2 regions of the Achromobacter sp. D10 genome follow, and region 1 is predicted to be linked to the other one. Evidence: riboswitches for the same ligand, from Rfam matches in the RefSeq annotation. Region 1 holds a riboswitch; the other holds the start of a gene.
What was found. Region 1 has a riboswitch for glycine ahead of VCS63_RS20450 (D-amino acid dehydrogenase). Riboswitches for the same ligand answer to the same signal wherever they lie in the genome.
Positions count from the first base shown of each region.

Region 2: it holds a riboswitch for glycine, as region 1 does, so the genes downstream of both, gcvT (glycine cleavage system aminomethyltransferase GcvT) here and VCS63_RS20450 (D-amino acid dehydrogenase) in region 1, are expected to answer to the same signal.

Region 1 is NZ_JAYJLE010000007.1:255,846-262,425, forward strand. It holds gene VCS63_RS20440 (alpha/beta hydrolase) at 1-540, shown strand, start outside; gene VCS63_RS20445 (amidohydrolase family protein) at 607-1,947, shown strand; gene VCS63_RS20450 (D-amino acid dehydrogenase) at 2,087-3,316, opposite strand; glycine riboswitch at 3,361-3,450, opposite strand; glycine riboswitch at 3,452-3,543, opposite strand; gene ampC (class C beta-lactamase) at 3,696-4,832, shown strand; gene VCS63_RS20460 (3-hydroxybutyryl-CoA dehydrogenase) at 4,849-5,844, opposite strand; gene VCS63_RS20465 (NAD/NADP octopine/nopaline dehydrogenase family protein) at 5,861-6,580, opposite strand, start outside.
Region 2 is NZ_JAYJLE010000012.1:101,230-107,809, forward strand. It holds gene gcvP (aminomethyl-transferring glycine dehydrogenase) at 1-296, opposite strand, end outside; gene gcvH (glycine cleavage system protein GcvH) at 400-777, opposite strand; gene gcvT (glycine cleavage system aminomethyltransferase GcvT) at 876-1,976, opposite strand; glycine riboswitch at 2,063-2,185, opposite strand; glycine riboswitch at 2,219-2,314, opposite strand; gene VCS63_RS24490 (ZIP family metal transporter) at 2,399-3,292, opposite strand; gene VCS63_RS24495 (superoxide dismutase) at 3,322-3,936, opposite strand; gene VCS63_RS24500 (NAD(P)/FAD-dependent oxidoreductase) at 4,079-5,281, opposite strand; gene VCS63_RS24505 (arginine/lysine/ornithine decarboxylase) at 5,281-6,580, opposite strand, start outside.

The DNA.
Region 1 (6,580 bases):
GATGTGGCGCATGTCGCCGCGCATTCGCTCGGAACCGTGGTGGCCCAGCATCTTGCCGTGGCCCATCCTGGCAGGGTCAAGTCGCTGGCGCTGTTCGGACCGTTGGCCGCGCCGCCGGATGCGGGCCGGCCCGGCATTCGCGCGCGGGCGGAGCTGGCGCGTGGTGGCAGCGCGGCGATCCAGGAAATCGCAGACGCCATCGTCAAGGGCGCAACCAGCGCGCAAACCAGGCAGAACCAGCCCGCCGTGCTGGCACTGGTGCGTGAGAGCGTGATGCGTCAGCCTCCGGAAGGCTATGCGCAAAGCTGCGAGGCGCTGGCTGACGCGCAGCCGGCAGCCCTCGAGACGATCAGCGTCCCGGCTTTGCTCGTGACCGGCGACCAGGACGGCGTGGCACCGCCCACGAATGTGCAGGCGCTTGCTGCACGCCTGGCCGGCAGCCGCCAGATCGTGCTGAAGGACTGCGGCCACTGGACCACCTACGAAAAACCTCAGGCTTGCGCAGAGGCCTTGCGGGAGTTTTACGCAGCATTGCGTTAAGCAACGTTTTTCCTGGCGTTTCAACATAAGAAATCGGCCCGCGCGACGGGCCGGAGGAGACTTGTCATGTCCAGCATTGCCATAATCAATGTCGCCATCTTCGATGGCAGCGGTGCGGAACCCTATCCTGGTGAGGTTCTCATCGAAGGGGCGCGCATCTCCCAAGTCGCGCGCGCGCCCCAACAGGTGAGCAGGGATGGCGCGCGGGTCATCGACGGGAAGGGACGCTTCCTGATGCCCGGCATGACCGAAGCGCACACGCATTTTTCCTGGAACGACCAGCCTTCGCTGGCCGCTATTCAGTTCATGCCGCCGGAAGAGCACATCCTCTGGTGCGTGCGCGTGGCCAAACGTTACCTGGATATGGGCTGGACTTCGGCCATAGGCGCGGCCGCGGCCAAACCTCGGCTGGACGTGGTGCTGCGCAACGCCATCAATGCCGGAGAATGCCCCGGGCCGCGCTACCTGGCGGGCAGCCAGGAAATCACCACGATTGGCGCGCTTGGCGACAATTCTCTGCCGCACATGCCATTCGACGAACTGAGCTTCGGCAGTGTGTGCTGCGGCCCGGAAGAGATCAGGCGCTCGGCGCGCACCTTCATTAAATACGGCGTCGACCACCTGAAGATCAACTTGTCAGGCGAGTACATCGCCGGGCTGCCGGCCGAGATGTCGCCCTTCGCCGAGGACGAGATCGCCATGCTGGCTGGCGAAGCGAAGCGCTACGGCAAGCGCGTCGCCGCGCATGCCCGCTCCAGCGAGTCGGTCAAGCAATGCGTGCGCCACGGCATCGAGATGATCTATCACGCCAGCTTTGCCGACGAAGAGGCGCTCGACATGCTGGAAGCCAACAAGGACCGCCACTTCGTCGCGCCCGGCATAGGCTGGCTTATCCGCACCGCGTTCAACGCTTCGGAATACGGCATTACGCCCGCCATCGCCGAACAAATGGGCTACAAGCGCGAACTGGAAATCGCCTCGGAGTCACTGCGCAAGATGCACCAGCGCGGCATTCGCATCCTGCCCGGCGGCGACTACGGCTTTGCCTGGATGCCCCACGGCACCAATGCCCGCGACCTCCAGTACTTCGTCGATTACATCGGCATGACCCCGGCCGAGGCGCTGATGTCCGCCACCCGGTTGGGCGGCGAGATCATGCAACGGCCGGACGAGCTGGGCATGCTGCGCCCAGGCTACCTGGCGGACGTGGTCATGGTCGACGGCGATCCGTTGAAGGACCTGTCGCTGTTGGTCGATCCGGACGGGATAGTCCTGGTGATGAAGGAGGGGCAGGTGTGCAAGAACAATGGTGTGTTTGGCCAGAACAGTACGGTGGAGCCGAATTCCTCCATGCTTGTCTCCGCGGATGATAAGAATAGGAAGGAGACCGCGCTGGCCGAAAACTAGGCTGTGCCGGAGCACCCGTTTTTCGCAATGCTCTTACGCGGCGAGTTGGCGATCTGATTCTTATGGCCAGAGTATCCGCACAGGTCGCCTGCTCAATATGGTCTGAATTCAGTCCTACCCGAGCGCCGCGCCCATCCGCTCAAGCCTCGCCCACCCCTTCCTGCACGCTCGCCGCCAGCATCTGCGCGGTCGCCGCTGACAAGGTCCACCCCAGATGCCCATGTCCCGTGTTGTAGAACACGCCGGGCCGTTTTCCAGGGCCGACGCGGGGCATCATGCTGGGGGTCATGGGGCGTAGTCCGCACCAGGGCACCACGCGCGAGGTGCGGACGCCGGGGAAGTGCTTGCGGGTCCAATCCACCAGCGGCTGTACGCGTTCGGCGCGAATGTCCATGTTGAAACCGTTGAACTCGGCCGTGCCAGCCACGCGGAAGCGGTCGCCCAGCCGGCTGGTGACGATCTTGGCGGCCTCGTCCAGCAGGCTGACACGGGGCGCGGCAGCCTGGCTGGGCGCGTCGTCCAGGTGCACGCTGATGGAGTAGCCCTTGACGGGGTAGATGTTGACCGTGTCGCCCAGCTGTTTCGCGAATTGCCGGCTGACGGCGCCGGCGCAGACGACGATGGCGTCGGCTTCGTGTTGTTCGCGGCGCGTGCCGCCCTCGCGCGCGACGTCGAGCACGTACGGCGCGCCGTCCACGCTGATGTTGCGGATGTCGGCATCCTGCGCGAAGCGCACGCCCCGGCGTTCGCAAGCGCGCGCCAGGCCGCTGGTGAACTTGTGGATGTCGCCCGTGGCGTCGGACGGCGTGTAGAAGCCGCCGTAGCAGGTGGTCGTCAATGTGGGTTCGATGTTGCGCGCTTCTTCGGGCGATACCGCGTAGCGCTCCAGCCCGCCTTCCTGCAACAAGGCATTGGCGCGGCGCGCGGTCTCGAAGCTGGCGGCGTCGTGATAGATGTGCAGGATGCCGCGGCGCTCCAGGTCGAAATCGATGCCTTCTTCTTCGGCCATGGCATATAGGTGTTGGCGCGCGGCGATGGCCAGCCGGGTGGTCTCGATGGTGTTGCGGCGGTAGTTTGGGATCTGCCCGATGAATTGCGCCAGCCAGGAATACTTGTGCCAGCTGAATCTGGGATTGAGCAGCAGCGGCGCGTTATGCCGGCCGAGCCAGCGCAGGCCCTTCATGACGGTGGCGGTGCTGTTCCAGACTTCGGCGTTGCTGGCCGACAACTGGCCGCCGTTGGCGTAGGAGGTCTCCATGGCGGGATAGCGCTGGCGGTCGTAGACGGTGACGTGGTATCCCAGTTTGCTCAGGGCATAGGCGGACGTGACGCCGGTGATACCGGCGCCAATGATGGCGATGCGGGGCATGATGGCTCCAGATTGAGTGGCCGCGGCCACCCGGCCGCAGCACCCCATCTGTCTCTGTACCTGAGAGCTTCACCCGCGGCGCGGGCGGCGGCGGGTTCCCCTTCGGTGGGCGCATCGCGCCTCTCTCCAGATTGTCTAGACCGCGCAGTCCTGTTTGCCTGAGAGTTTCCGGGGCGGTTGCTCCGTCGGCGCCTGTCGCTGGGGCAGGTCTCTTCTGCGAGGTTTTGGATCGACGAGCCGAGAATAGCCAAAATCCCCGGGAATGAGACCAAGGGTTAGTACCAATGGGACACCGCGCCGCGTTACGATGCATGCGCGCCGCCGTTGCGGCGCCACGGATTCGACACGACAGGGAATGACGAGAATGCGCTTGAATAGCATGCTGCGCACGGGATGGTTTGCGCTGATGGTCGGCGGCAGCGCACTGGCGCAGGCCGGCCAGGCCGACGCGGACCGCAAGATCGACGAGGCGGTCCAGGCCGTCATGCGCGAACACGACATCCCCGGGATGTCGGTCGCCGTGACCCAGGACGGCACGCAGCGCTTCTACAACTACGGCGTGGCGTCCAGGGAAACGGGCAAGCCCGCCGGCAGCGACACGCTCTACGAGGTCGGGTCCATCAGCAAGACCTACACGGCGACCCTGGCGGCCTATGCACAGGCGCGCGGCCGCCTGGCCCTGGGCGACAGCCCGGCCAAGTTCCTGCCCGAACTCGCCGGCAGCGACTTCGCCAAACTGAGCCTGATCAACCTGGGCACGCATACGACCGGCGGCTTCCCCTTGCAGGTGCCCGACGCCATCAAGAACCAGGCGCAGCTGATGGCTTATCTCAAGAACTGGAAGCCCGAGCATCCCGCCGGCACGTACCGTACCTACGCCAACCCCAGCATCGGCATGCTGGGCGTGGTCGCCGCCAAGAGCCTGAACCAGCCGTTCAAGGCGGCGATGGAGCGGGACCTGTTTCCCAAGCTGGGCCTGACCAGCACCTACATCGACGTGCCCGCCGCGCGAATGGCAGACTATGCGCAGGGCTACAACAAGCAAAATGCGCCCGTGCGCGTGAATCCGGGCGTGCTGGCGGACGAGGCCTACGGCGTGAAGACCAGCGCGCGCGACCTGATCCGCTTTGTCGACGCGAACATGGGCTTGAACGTCACCAATGCCGAACTACGCGATGCGATCGGGCAGACGCACGTCGGCTATTACCAACTGGGCGACATGGTCCAGGACCTGGCCTGGGAACAACTGCGCTATCCGGCGACGCTGGACGCCTTGCTGACGGCCAATGCCGGCAACTACAACAGCCAGAGCCAGCCGGTGGCCGCGTTGAACCCGCCGCTGCCGCCGCAGCAAGCCGTGTGGATCAACAAGACGGGCTCGACCAACGGTTTCGGCGGCTATGTGGCGTTCGTGCCGTCCAAGCGCCTGGGCATCGTGATACTGGCCAACCGCAACTATCCGAACGAGGCCAGGGTCCGGCTGGCGTACCGGATCCTGGGCGAATTGGACAAGTAGGCGCGCAGCCCCGGGACTAGCGCGCAGGCGGCTGCCTCGCCGCGTCGTAGCGGGGCAGCAGCTCCATCACTTCCAGCCGCTTGCACAGCTGTGCCAGCCGCTCCATCTTGTAGGCGTTCACGTCCATGCCGGCGTAGTCGTAGAAGCCCTGGCCGTCGCGCAGTCCGTTGCGCCCTTGTTCCATGTTGCGGGCGATGACGGCGGGCGAGGCGAAGCGCGGATCGATGGCGTCGGCGAGATAGCGCGAGGCGTAGTAGAGGATGTCGCCGCCGCCCCAGTCTATGAATTCCAGCAGTCCCAGGACCGAGAAGCGCAGGCCGAAGCCCAGGCGCACGGCCGTGTCGATGTCTTCGGCGCTGGCTACGCCTTCCTCGACCATGCGGGCCGCTTCGTTCATGGCCAGCGCCTGGATGCGGGGCACGATGTAGCCGGCGGCAGGGGCGCATTGCACCGGCTTCTTGCCCGCCTGGCGCAGCAATTCCATCAATCCCTGCGTCGCGGCATCGCTGGTCTGGGGGCCGCGGCTCACCTCCACCAGCGGTATCAGGTAGGCGGGGTTGAGCCAGTGCGCGTTCAGGAAGCGCTTTGGGTCCTGCACCAGCTCTGCCAGCTCGGTAACTAGAAAGGTGGACGTGGTGGATGCGATGATGGTGTCGGGCGCGCAGGCCGACCCCAGCCACAGAAAGGCGTCGCGCTTGGCGTCCAGGCGTTCGGGCACGGCTTCGAACACCGCGCGCGCCTGCCGCAGGTCTGCTTGCGCATCCTCGCGCGAGCATAGATGCACGCGCGCCAGCGCAATCTCCGCTTGGGCGGCATCGAGCAAGCCCAGCCTGGACAGGATGGAGAGCTCGCGGCGCAGATCGTCCCGCACGCGGGCAAAGTACTCGGCCTGCTCGGCGGCCGTGCGCGGCTTGATGTCTATCAGCGTGACGTCCAGGCCGGCATGGACGTATGACAGCGTGATGCCCACGCCCATGCGGCCAGCGCCGATCACGCACAGTTTTTGGTTCATGGCTTGCATCCTTGTATCAGCAGCCTTCAGCCAGCAGTTTGCGCATATCGTCGCGCGACAGGCGGTCCAGGCCCAGGCGTTCCAGCGTGCGACCTTCGGCATAGAGGTCACGGCCGGTAACGGCGCTGGCCAGGCTCAGGAGTCCTTGCGCCACGGGGGTGGGCACGCCCGCCCAACGGCCGGCGGACACCAGGAATGACAGACCCAGCCGCGTGTCCTCGAGCATGTAGCGGTGGGTGTGCAGATCGATGTCTTCGCGCCAATCCCCGCTGTCGGTGAGCCTGCCATGGGCGCCGCGGCCGTACATCCATTCGTCGCCTTCGGCGGCGTAGTGGTCGGACAGCGGAAAGTGCGGGGCGGCATAGCCCAGGGCCACGCGAATGGCAATGCGCTCCGCGTCCAGCGCGTCGGTCACGCGCCGTATGGAGGCTTGGGTGCCTTCGTTGTGGATGTCCCACTTGTCGAAGTGTTCGAGCGGACCCGCGTTCATCATGATGAGCGGAGGATGGATGATGGGGCCGGCATTCATCAGCGCGCCGGAAAGCCCGTCTTCTATGGGTTCGATGCTGGCGTAGGCGCGCTGGACGACCGCCAGCGCGTGCTCCGACAACCGGCGCGGGAACACACCCGTGGGCAGACGAGTGGCGTAGCCGCTGATCACGACTCTTTCGCCATGCTTGCGTGCCAGGTAGGGCAGGGTGCCGGTTTCAGCGAAGGCGGTATCGGCGGCATTGCC
Region 2 (6,580 bases), on a different contig from region 1:
ATGTTGCGCAACACCACGTTCGGCGTCTGCGTACCGTAATACCCCTGGCCGATGTAGCTGCGGTAGACCTTGTTGCGGCCGGCGATCTGCTTCAGCTCGGCCAGCACGTCGGTTTCGCTGCGCGAAGCGGGCAGCGCCAGCGGAGCCTGGCTGCGGATCTTGGGCGGCACGACTTCTTCGATCAGGGCGTCCAGGCTGGCGCTGCCGATGACGGCAAGCATGGCGGCCTGGTCGGCGTCGGAAGGGCCGATATGGCGGGGGATGAAGTCGGTATGGGTGTCTAGGGCGCGCGACATGGGGAGATCTCGGGATAGCGGGTGTCGTCGGAGGACGGACGGTGTTGCATCTTGAGCAACGGGCGCGGAGCCTGTGCCTCCGCGCCCGTTGCCTACAAGCGGCTTAGCCGTTGGCGACGGCTTCGTAGCCAGCGGCGTCGAGCAACTTGTCGGCGTCCGCGGCATTGACCGGCTTGATCTTGAAGATCCAGGCGGTGAAAGCCGATTCGTTGATCAGGTTGGGGTTGTTTTCCAGCTCTTCGTTGAACGCGACGATCTCGCCGGCCACGGGAGCGTAGATGTCCGAAGCGGCCTTGACCGACTCGACCACGCCCGCGGTTTCACCGGCGTTCAGCTTCGCGCCGACCTTCACGTCGCCAACGAAGACCAGGTCACCCAATTGATCCTGGGCGGTATCGGTGATGCCGACGACGAACACATCGCCCTCGGCTTTGACCCATTCATGGGACTCGGTGTACTTGCGATCGGTGGGCAGACTCATGGGAACTCCTGAGGGAATGCGGGTAGATGAATGGTGTTGCGCGCCTCGCGCGGGCGACCGTCGCCCAGGGGGCCGGCGGCTCGCGCGAAGCTTCGAGTTTACGAGTGTTCGACCGCTTTGCCGTTACGCACGAACGGCAATTTGCAAGCCAGGGCCGGCACCCATTTGCCGCGGATGTCGACCTCGACCGTGTCACCCGGCTTCACGCCTTGCGGCAGGCGGGCGAAACCGATGGAGACGCCCAAGGTAGGCGACATGGTGCCGCTGGTGAGTTCGCCCATGCCGTCCTTGGTGCGCACGGCCATGTGCGCGCGCATGACGCCGCGCTCTTGCAGCTTCAGGCCGATGAAGGCGGCGGGGGTGGCGAATTGCTCCAGCGCGTCGCGGCCAATGAAGCGGCGCTCGGCGTTCTTCAGGGAGACGGTCCAGGTCAGGCCGGCCTGGTCGGGCTGGGTCAGCTCGTCCATGTCCTGGCCATAGAGATTCATGCCGGCTTCCAGGCGCAGCGTATCGCGCGCGCCCAGCCCGCAGGGACGCACGCCCTGGGCAACCAGATCGCGCCACAACTGCACGACCTCGGTAGCGGGCAGCACGATCTCAAAGCCGTCTTCACCGGTGTAGCCGGTACGGGCCACCAGGGTGTCGTCGCCAACGCGGGCGGCCACGAAGGGGGTCAGCGGCTCGCTGGCGACCTGCCATGCCGGGCGGGCAGCCCAGACCTTGGCGCGGGCGTTCGGGCCCTGCACGGCCACCATGGCCAGATCGCGGCGCGGCGTAATGGCGACGTCGAACTGGCCAGCCTGCTTGACGCGCTGCATCCAGGCCACGTCCTTGTCGGCCGTGCCGGCGTTGACCACGACGCGCCATTCGTCGGCGGCGAAGAAGTAGATGATCAGGTCGTCGATGACGCCGCCTTGCGGATTCAGCATGCAGCTGTACAGCGCCTTGCCCGGCACGGTCAGCTTGGCCACGTCGTTGGCGACCAGGCGTTGCAGGAACGCGAAAGCGTCCGGGCCGGCCACGTCGACGTTCAGCATGTGCGACACGTCGAACATGCCGGCGTCCTGGCGCACGGCATGGTGTTCTTCCAGCTGCGAACCGTAGGCCAGCGGCATGTCCCAGCCGCCGAAATCGACCATTCGGGCGCCAGAGGCGATGTGTTCTTCGGCCAGCGGGGTGCGTTTGAGGGTTGCGGACATGCGCGGAAACTCCGGGGCGGCAATGTTGCCAGGGTTACGGAATGCCTGTGGTGCGTAACGGCCTGCGCCGGCACTACGGCTGAATCTTCCGCCCCTCTGTCCTTTTGCCTGAGAGTTGCCCCGCGTGGCGGGTTTGCACCTTCGGCGCCTGGGCTGCTCGACATGTCCCTATTTCAGGGGCGGCGCCAGGTCTCTCCAGAGTGCTGTTTTGCCGCGTCCACATGGTGAAAACCGGGACGGAGCAAGCATGGGCGGTATGGGTTACCTGAGCGATTCCGGGCGAATTGCGCCTTCGGCGGCGGCCGGACGTACAGGCCGCTCTCTCCCGCAACATGCGTGACAGCGGCGCAAGCATACAACGAAAGCCGCAGCCAGGGAATGCCCCGCCCTTGCGGCCTGCCCGCGTCTTTGCGGGCCCGGTGCTAGCCCAGCGCCGTGTCCAGCAGCATCATCAACACGAATCCCAGCATCAGCCCGCAGGTCGCGTAAACCTCATGCCCCTTGCGATGCGATTCCGGAATGATTTCGTGGCTGATCACGAACAGCATGGCGCCGGCGGCAAAGCCCAGCCCCCAGGGCAGCAGCGGTTCGGACCAACCGACCACGGCCGCGCCCAGCACGGCGCCCAGGGGTTCGACCAACCCCGACAACATGCCCAACGCCACCGCGAACGCGCGCTGGTAACCCGCGGCCAGCAGCGCCACCGCCACCACCAGCCCCTCGGGAATGTCCTGGATCGCAATTCCGGTGGCCAGCGCGGTGCCGCGCATGGCGTCGTTGCCCGCGTAACCCACGCCGATGGCCAGGCCCTCGGGCAGATTATGGAGAGTGATGGCAAAGACAAACAGCCAGGTGCGGCGCAGACGGTGGGCCTCGATGCCTTCCCTGCCCTTGATGAAGTGCTCATGCGGCAGGGTGCGGTCCATAAGCAACAGCACGGCAGCCCCCAGCAGCACGGCGGCGCCCACGGTCAAGCCGGCGCCCCAGGGACCGTAGCCCAGGTCGCGGCTTGCGGCGATGCCTGGCGCCACCAACGAAAATGCGCTGGCCGCCAGCATGACGCCGGCCCCGAAGCCGAACATGCTGTCCTGCATTTTCTGCGGAATGCTGCGGGCGAACAGAATGGGCACGGTACCCAGCGCCGTGGCCGCGGCGGCCACCAGCCCGCCCAGGAGGGCATCGGCCACGTGCGGCGCGCGCACGTCCAGATAGGCCCACAGCTGGTGCAGGCCCAGGCAGGCCACCAATACCGCCAACGTCCACACGCTAATGCTGGTGGCCGCTGGCCGCACGCGATGACGGCTGAAGGTGTTCATGTGCCGCTGCCTCCTTGCGAGAGATGCGCTCAGCGCCGAGCCGCCGCGTAGCGGCGCGCCACTTCAGGCCAGTTCACGACATTGTAGAAGGCGCCGATGTACTCCGGCCTACGGTTCTGATACTTGAGGTAATAGGCGTGCTCCCACACGTCCAGGCCCAGGATGGGCGTGTTGCCCTGCATCAGCGGACTGTCCTGGTTGGCGCTGCTTTCGACCGTCAGCTTGCCCGCGGGCGTGACGGAGAGCCAGGCCCAGCCGCTGCCGAAACGCGTGAGCGCGGCCTTGGTAAAGGCGTCGCGGAAGGCCGCCAGCCCGCCCAGGTCCGCTTCGATAGCCCCGGCCAACTCGCCGTCCGGCTCGCCGCCGCCTTCGGGTGACATGACGGACCAGAACAGGCTGTGGTTCGCATGGCCGCCGCCATGGTTGCGCACGGCACCGCGGACGGCTTCAGGCAGCTGTTCCAGCCGCGCCACCAAGGATTCGACCGGTTCATCGGTCGCAATACCCGCGCCTTCCAGCGCGGCGTTCAGGCTATTGACGTAGGTCTGATGGTGCTTGCTGTGGTGGATCTCCATCGTCATCGCATCGATATGAGGCTCCAGGGCGTCGTAGGCGTATGGTAGGGGCGGAAGGGTGTAGGCCATGAATGTCTCCGTGGGATCCGCCCTCTCTCAGAGGCCAGATCAATATCGAAAACATAAATGATAAGTATTTTTATTTGATATCACAACGGCAAGCTTCCAATGCCTGCCATAGCGCCGACCTATCGGCGCCCTGGCCTTGTCGTTACAGCGCCTTGCCGCAAGCGACCCCGGAGGCCCACGCCCACTGGAAGTTGTAGCCGCCCAGCCAGCCCGTGACGTCCACGGCTTCGCCGATGAAATACAGCCCGGCGGTGGTCTTGGCCTGCATGGACTTCTGGTCCAGTCCGCGCGTATCCACCCCGCCGCGCATCACTTCGGCCTTTTTGTAGCCAGCGGTGCCGCTGGGCACCAGAGTCCATTGATGGATATCCTGCGCCAGCGCGCGCAAGGTCTTGTCCGGTGCGTCCGCCAGCCGCAGCGATGCCAGTCCAGGTTTGCCGCCCTGCTCGGCCAGGTGCAGCCAACGGTCGGCCAGACGCTTGGGCCAGAGGCCCGCCAGCACGGTATGCAGCTGTTGCCGGTTGCCGGACTTGGACGCCAGCAGTTCTTCGGCCAGATCGCGGCCTGGCGCCAGATCGACCACGATCGGTTCGCCGGGTTTCCAGTAACTGGATATCTGCAGAATGGCCGGGCCGGACAGGCCACGGTGCGTAAAAAGCAGGTCTTCGAGGAATTCGCCGCGGGTCTTGCCTTGCCCGGTGTGCAAATTGACTTCCAGGGCTACGCCGGACAATTCCGCCAGGGGCTGCCATTGCGCGGCATCGAAGGTCAGCGGCACCAGCGCGGGCCGCGGCTCCACCACCTTCAGGCCAAACTGCCGCGCGATCTTCAGGCCGAAATCCGTGGCGCCGAGCTGGGGAATCGCCATGCCGCCGGTGGCCACCACCAGCTTGGCGGCGCGGATCGGCCCCTGGCTGGTGCGTAGTTCGAAACCTTGTTCGCCATGACCGATCTCGGCCACCGAACACCCCATCCGCCATTGCACTCCGCCCGCGTCGCATTCCGCGCGCAGCATCTCGATAATGGATTCGCTGGAGTCATTGCAGAACAGCTGACCACGATGCTTCTCGTGCCAGGGGATATGGTGGCGCTTCATCAGCGCCAGGAAATCCTGCGGCGTATAGCCCGCCAATGCCGATCGGCAGAAATGCGGGTTCTCGGAGAGGAAATTGGCGGGGCCGGCGCCGATATTGGTGAAATTGCAGCGGCCCCCGCCAGAAATGCGGATTTTCTCCGCCAGGCGCTCGGCATGGTCGACCAGCACCACGCGCAAACCGCGCTGGCCAGCGACCGCGGCACACATCATGCCAGCGGCGCCGGCGCCGAGCACTGCTACATCGAACATCAGTCTTCGATCAGGCAGTCGACGTAGTAACGCTTTTCGCCATCCGGCCCCACTTCATCGGCAAGGCCGTGGATGTAGGTTTCAAAGCCCGGGAAGCGCTGGTTGAACTCGCGCGCGAACTGCAGGTACTGGACGATGGTGCGGTTGAAGCGTTCGCCCGGAATCAGCAGCGGGATGCCCGGAGGATACGGCGTCAGCAGCACGCCGGTAACGCGGCCTTCCAGCTTGTCGATGTCGACGCGCTCGACTTCGCGATGCGCCATGCGCGCAAACGCGTCGGACGGCTTCAGCGCCGGCACCATGTCGCTCAGGTACATCTCCGTGGTCAGGCGGGCCACGTCGCGCTCGCGGTAGGCTTCGTGGATCTGCTGGCACAGGTCGCGCAGGCCCATGCGCTCATAGCGGCGATGGTCGCGGCAGAATTCAGGCAGGATGCGCCACAGCGGCTGATTGCGGTCGTAATCGTCCTTGAACTGCTGCAGGGCGGTCAGCAGCGTGTTCCAGCGGCCCTTGGTGATGCCGATGGTGAACAGGATGAAGAACGAATACAGGCCGGTCTTCTCGACCACCACGCCGTGCTCGGTCAGGTACTTGGAGACCAGCGCGGCCGGGATGCCGGTTTCACCGAAGCTGCCCGACATGTCCAGCCCCGGAGTGATGATGGTGGCCTTGATCGGGTCCAGCATGTTGAAGCCTTCAGCCATTTCGCCGAAGCCGTGCCAGTGGTCGTTGGATTCAAGTATCCATTCATCGCGATTGCCGATGCCTTCGGCGACCAGGCGGTTCGGGCCCCAGACCTTGAACCACCAGTCGTTCTTGCCGAACTCGGATTCCACCTTGCGCATGGCGCGGCGGAAGTCCAGGGCTTCGCGGATGCTTTCCTCGACCAGCGCAGTGCCTCCCGGCGGCTCCATCATGGCGGCGGCCACGTCGCAGGACGCGATGATCGCGTACTGGGGCGAGGTGGACGTGTGCATGAGATAGGCTTCGTTGAAGACATTGCGGTCGAGCTTGCGGGTCTCGGACTCCTGCACGATGATCTGCGAGGCCTGCGAAATGCCGGCCAGCAGCTTGTGCGTGGAGTGCGTGGCGAACACCATGGCATCCTGGCTGCGCGGGCGGTCCTGCCCGATGGCGTGCATGTCCTGGTAGAACTCGTGGAACGAGGCGTGCGGCAGCCACGCTTCGTCGAAGTGCAGCGTATCGACATAGCTGCCCAGTTCTTTCTTGATCATTTCCACGTTGTAGATGACGCCGTCGTACGTGCTCTGCGTCAGCGTCAGGATGCGCGGATTCTTG